Regions from separate parts of the Priestia sp. ABM2_011 genome, predicted to be linked through region 1. Evidence: riboswitches for the same ligand, from Rfam matches in the RefSeq annotation. Region 1 holds a riboswitch; the other holds the start of a gene.

What was found. Region 1 has a riboswitch for glycine ahead of gcvT (glycine cleavage system aminomethyltransferase GcvT). Riboswitches for the same ligand answer to the same signal wherever they lie in the genome.
Region 2: it holds a riboswitch for glycine, as region 1 does, so the genes downstream of both, ACXAE4_RS25960 (amino acid permease) here and gcvT (glycine cleavage system aminomethyltransferase GcvT) in region 1, are expected to answer to the same signal.

What each region holds. Positions count from the first base shown of each region.
Region 1 is NZ_JBSWUB010000001.1:1,031,511-1,034,712, reverse strand. It holds gene gcvPA (aminomethyl-transferring glycine dehydrogenase subunit GcvPA) at 1-554, opposite strand, end outside; gene gcvT (glycine cleavage system aminomethyltransferase GcvT) at 575-1,675, opposite strand; glycine riboswitch at 1,888-1,980, opposite strand; gene ACXAE4_RS05500 (DEAD/DEAH box helicase) at 2,161-3,202, shown strand, end outside.
Region 2 is NZ_JBSWUB010000001.1:4,927,302-4,930,503, forward strand. It holds gene ACXAE4_RS25955 (PAS domain-containing sensor histidine kinase) at 1-235, opposite strand, end outside; gene ACXAE4_RS25960 (amino acid permease) at 515-1,858, opposite strand; glycine riboswitch at 2,018-2,098, opposite strand; gene ACXAE4_RS25965 (FAD-binding oxidoreductase) at 2,298-3,202, opposite strand, start outside.

The DNA of each region.
Region 1 (3,202 bases):
TCTACCACTTCAATGTATTGACCCTTCGCATACGTTTTTAACACATCTTTTGACTCAGGGTGAACGGCCGCAGAGACAAGTACTTTTTTCTTTTTCGTTTGACCCGCACTGAGCATAGCGGCTTCTGCTAAAGCAGTTCCTCCGTCATACATAGAAGAATTGGCCACGTCCATCCCCGTTAACTCACAAATCATTGTTTGAAATTCAAAGATGGCCTGAAGTTCTCCTTGAGAAATTTCCGGTTGATACGGAGTATAGGCCGTATAAAATTCCGAACGAGAAATAACATGATCAACAATAACCGGCATGTAATGATCGTAAACTCCTGCTCCTAAAAAAGAAGCATAGTCTTTTAAATGAGCATTTTTAGCAGCCATATTATTTAATTCTTTTAACAGCTGAGGCTCTGAAGCCGCTTTTTTAATATTGTATTCTCCTTGAAAACGAACGCGCTGCGGAATATCTGAAAATAAATCACCAACAGATGAAACACCAATTGCTGCTAACATTTGCTGCTGATCTTGTTCTGTCATTGGTAAATAGCGATGTAACATGTTAAATTCCTCCCCAAAGCTTACTTTGAACGTTTATAAAAAGGTGTTGAAACCACTTTTGCTTTTAAGCGTTTTTTCCGAACCTGCACTTCCACTTCTTGACCAAGCTCTGTATACTCTGCTGATAATAGCGCTAAACCGATGTTTTTCTTTAATGTCGGTGACTGTGTACCTGTTGTCACAAATCCAATTTGTTCTTCATCTGCAAATACTTCGTAACCGTGTCTTGGTATACCTTTATCAATCATTTCAATTCCTACCAGCTTACGAGGTGCCCCGCTTTCACGCTGTTCTTTTAAAACTTCTTTTCCAATAAAGCTGTCTTTGTTCGTCTTTACTGCAAATCCAATTCGAGCTTCAATGGGCGTAATATCTTTTGAAAGCTCTTGGCCATATAAAGCCAAAGTAGCTTCAAAACGAAGCGTATCACGAGCGCCTAGTCCGCAAGGCAACACCCCGTCCTCACTTCCTGCTTCTAAAATAGCCGTCCACAAGTGAGAGGCGTCAGCTGAAGAACAATAAATTTCAAAACCATCTTCTCCGGTATATCCAGTACGTGAAACAAGAGCATTTACATTCGCTACTTCTACATCATCAGCAAATGTAAATGGCTTTAATGAAGCTAAATTTTCATTCGTTAACGTTTGTAAAACTTTTTCTGCTAAAGGACCTTGTAATGCTAGCTGCGCAGTTTCATCAGATTGATTAACGAGCGTTACATCTCCTTGCTTGTGAGACACAAGCCACTCATAGTCTTTTTGAATATTAGCAGCGTTTACTACCAGCAAATACTCTTGATCTGCTTTTTTGTAAATCAGCAAATCATCTACCGTGCCTCCGTCTTCATAACACATAGCCGTATACTGCGCTTTTCCATCTACAAGGGTAGAAACGTCATTTGTCATCGTATGCTGAAGAAAAGCTAAGCTATCAGCTCCTGTCACAAGAATTTCTCCCATATGAGAGACATCAAAAAGACCTGCCTTTGTACGTACAGCTTCATGCTCTTCTTTAATAGAAGAAAATTGAACGGGAAGAGCCCATCCTCCAAAATCAATTGTTTTGGCACCATATTTTTGATAGGTATCATAAAGCGGCGTTTTGTGTAATTCTGTTGTCATATTTATGTCCTCCTCTTTTTCACGTGAAACTTTTCATAACGGGGAGTTTTCAAATAGTGTGGGAATCACTATGTATCCAAACAAAAAAGGACAGAAAACCCCCTACTGTATTTAGTAGGAAGTCTCTGTCCTTTTCACCTGAAAGTTTACCTATAAACGAATAGGTTTGCCTCGTGGGTGGTCTATAAACGCATAGACACTCTCCAGAGCTGCGTCAAACAAGAGTCTTTTTGCCTGAGAGATTCACAATTTTATTGCTTGCTCCTTCGGCGCTACATTCAAGTAGTCTCTCCCCGTGTCGTCATTCGCTTCTATAAAGTTGGTAAAGTTGGGCATACTACTGAAAGATGTATTTATCTTTATTCACACAATCATTTGTAAAGTGCTAATCTATTTTCTTTTTCAAATTTTCTAAATATATTTTTATCCTACCTGATTCTTATCATTTGTTCAATAAAAATTTTTTACAAAGGAGCATTTTTATCATGAAAGTGAAATTAAACATCGATGAAACATGGGAAGCAGCCTTCTCAACTAAATTGGAGCAAGACGGCCCTTGGTCTGCATGGGATTTGTATAAACTTGCCTATGAAATAGAAGACCAAACGCTTATCTCAGAATTTGAAGGACTACAAAGCCCAAAACATCTAGCCGATTTAACGCCGCTTCCTCATCAGCTCGAAGTAGCCAAACAAGTAGTCGAAACAATGAATGGGAAAGCCATTTTAGCAGATGAAGTAGGACTAGGGAAAACGATTGAAGCAGGGTTAATTTTGAAGGAATATATGATTCGCGGGCTTGTTAAAAAAGTTCTCATTTTAGTTCCAGCTTCGCTTGTTTCACAGTGGGCTATGGAATTGAATCAAAAATTTTATATTCCCGCGGTCCCTCAAAGAAAATCATATGTGTGGGATCAGTGTGACATCGTTGTGTCTTCAATTGATACAGCAAAACGTTCTCCTCATCGAGAAATTGTGCTAGAACAAGACTACGACCTCATCATCATTGATGAAGCTCATAAACTTAAAAACAACAAAACAAAAAACTATGAATTTGTTCAAAGCCTGAAAAAGAAATTTTGTCTGTTGCTAACCGCAACACCGATTCAAAATCGAATTGAAGAAATTTTCAACTTAGTCTCTCTTTTAAAGCCTGGCCATCTCGGCAATAAAGACTATTTTGAAGAATTATTTTCTGCTAAAAAACGCTCTTTGCAAAACGATGAGCACTTAAAAGAGCTTGTTAACAAAGTTATGATTCGAAATCGCCGCCATGATACGGGTATCGAATGGACGAAGCGAATTGTTCAAACCATTCCTGTTGAATTTTCACCGAAAGAACGCGAGCTATACGATGCGATTACGTCTTTTAAAGGAAACGGACTGCACCCTTCAAGTGCTTTTTCAATTTTAACCCTGCAGCGAGAGGCCTGCAGCAGCCGTGAAGCGGTGTATATGACATTAAAAAACATGCTGGAACGTCAGGAAGATCAAAACAGCGCATTAACGGAACATATGATTACTCCGT
Region 2 (3,202 bases), 3.9 Mb from region 1:
AAAAAATAGGATCTTGCTGTACCTCGTCGCCCAAGCTCCAAATATCTTTAATAACGATGTTAATTTGCTCTTTCATTCTCTTGACGGTTTTATCAGTTACCTGTCGATATTGATCTTGAGAAATATTAGGCAGCATCACTCTTGAAACTATAAACATTAGCGTCAGTACGGTACAAATAAGAAGCACATTAATCGTGAAGATTTTCCAAAACGTATGAGATTTAAACCATTTCATGTTTGTTCACCTTAATTCAATGAAGTCTACCTCCATTGTACTGCAAAATGAAAACTTTTCCATGTAAATGATAGAATTCCACCTTTAGACATAGAAGAAAAGCATTTGGTTCTACATTACTATCAGAAAACTATGAGCTTTTTCACTGTATTTTCTGCTAAAACTTTTTTAGGGTTCTTATATAAACTTTGCTTACTGCATTTTCTTCATACAGTAGAAATCAATTATTTATCTTCCAATAAAAAGACCCCATCACGAAATGATGAGGTCACCCATTTACTATTTCTTCTTCCTTCTAGCCCCGTAAAAACCAAATAAGAGAATAAACCAAACGGGTGTCAACAATAAGGCTGGGCGCGTCGCATCAGAAAACAGCATAATAATAAGAATCACTGCAAACAACGCTAGCACAACATAGTTTATAAATGGTGTTAACGGTGCTTTGAATGTTGATGCTGCATGCAGCTGCGGACGCGTTTTTTTATATCTTAGATGGCAAATCAAAATGATACTCCACACCCAAATGAAACAAATAGCGCTGATGGTTGTTACGATGCCAAAAGCTTGATCTGGTATCAGTTTGCTTAACAAAGCTCCCGCCGAGATAACCAGCGTAGATACAAACAATCCGTTGCTTGGTACGTGGTTTTTGTTCAGTTTTGCAAACGTAGATGGCCCTTGGTCATTTTTACTTAAGTTATATAAGATACGGCTTGTTGAAAACATTCCGCTATTACAAGCAGAAGCGGCTGAAGTTAATACAACAAAATTAATAATTCCAGCAGCAAGCGGAATTCCGACTAAACTAAAGGTTTTAACAAATGGGCTTTCTGCTGCATTCAATTCCATCCACGGGTTAATAAATAAAAGGACGATAAGCGCTCCAACATAGAAAAATAAGATTCGCAGCGGAATTTTATTAATGGCCGATGGAATATTTTTTTGGGGATTTGATGTTTCCGCTGCCGATACCCCTACCAATTCAACCCCGACGTATGCGAAAATAACCATTTGGAATGAAAGTAAGAAACCTGAAACACCGTTTGGAAACAGTCCTCCATGATTCCAAAGATTTTGAACCGTAACGGATCCTGCATCTGTTTTAAATCCGATTACCAGTAAAATAACGCCAATAACAATTAACGCAAGAATCGTAATAACCTTTATTAAAGCAAACCAAAACTCTAATTCTCCAAATAATTTTACGGTTAATAAGTTAAGTCCTAATAAAATGATTACACAAATAAGTGCAGGAATCCACTGAGGAATATTGAACCAATATTTCACATATACGCCAACGGCAATCACATCAGCCATAGCTGTCATGATCCAGCAAAACCAGTACGTCCACCCTGTGACAAATGAAGCCCATGGTCCAAGATACTCTTCAGCAATATCTGTTAACGATTGATAACCTGCTTTAGACAGCAGTAGTTCTCCTAGCGCTCTCATCACAAAGAAAAGCGCAATACCCACAATTAAATAAGCAAAGATGATAGAGGGACCTGCAAGCTGTATGGCTTTACCAGAACCTAAAAATAATCCCGTCCCAATGGTTCCTCCAATCGCGATTAGCTGAACATGACGATTGGATAAATCCCTCTTTAATTCTCGTTGTTCCAACTCTAACTCCTCCTAACAATAAAACCTTTGATGCGATCGTGCGGACTACAAAATAAAGTCCAATAAAAAAAGAGATTGGATGCGCTCCAATCTCATGGTCATAAGAATAACAAATATTATGGTACATGCTACCAATTAGTAACATGCCAAATAAATATCCGGTACTCTTCTGTCCTTTTGCCTGAGATTGTGAACCCTTCGGCGTCGCGAAACTATCGCGATCTCTCCAGAAGCTGCTCCTGCTATAGTGTGATCCATAGCAATCATAGCTTTCTACGTATTAAATTTTTCGATCAAGATAATGACTGTCGAATAGTTGTTTATTCTAATACCAGTTGGATGCTTTGTCAACAAGAAAGATGACTTTCATTTATTTACCTTCTTCGAAAGAAGGTAATGAAACAGGTTCAATCGTCAACTTAGTATCCTTTTCTACATGCTACCTGAGTCCCTGCGGAAACCTAAATACGTTAAATGGATCGTACTTTTTATTTACTCTTTCTAACCGCTCTGCGTTGTCTCCAAAATACTCATACTCGTAGTTTCTAAGGTTGCTGATAGGGAAATTCACATAGGAGCCTTTCGTAATACGTTTAATATATTGAAATCGCTTATACAGCCACTCTCTGTTTGCTCGTGCAAACGCATCGTCTGTCCATATAGATTGAAAGCCCAGAATATATCTAGCGTTTCTGTAAAAGAAGGCCGTTTCTCTGTTACCAACACTGCGAATTTCTCCTCCTAGTGCATAAAAAGAAATCGCGGCGTAAACGGACCCTTCTGCTGGACGCTGTATGAGATCTGCAAGATTTTCAAGCTGGCCAACTGAATAACTTCTTTGCACAAATCTTCCCGTTGACTTAAATTTTTCAGAAGGAGGATAGGTTGCTTCTATCTTTTGTACCGCTTCAAGAAAAGATAATGACTGTAGCTCGACTCGGAACCCCTCCACCTCTGCAAAAGGCTGCAAGATCTTTCGAGCTCTTTCTGGAGATCCGTAAAAGAAGCCGTTCGCAAATATGCCCAATCCTTCTCCTTCTGCATTATAAAAACTGGCAACTAGCGTCATACGTTTGTCCAATTCAGGCAGCCAGCTTTGCCATATATTCATCACTTGTACCTGTTTTTCTCTTGTAGTACCTACATAAAAGAAGCGAACAAGCGTCACAGAGCTGTTCGTCGGTTTTGGAAGCTGAAACGTCATGCTTGCCACAACGCCAAAATTACCGCCACCAGCACCTCGGCATGCCCAAAAAAGATCCGCGTTACACGATTTGTTTGCTTTAATAATCTTTCCTTCATAATTGACCAACTCTAGCTCTATCAAGCTGTCACAGCCTAATC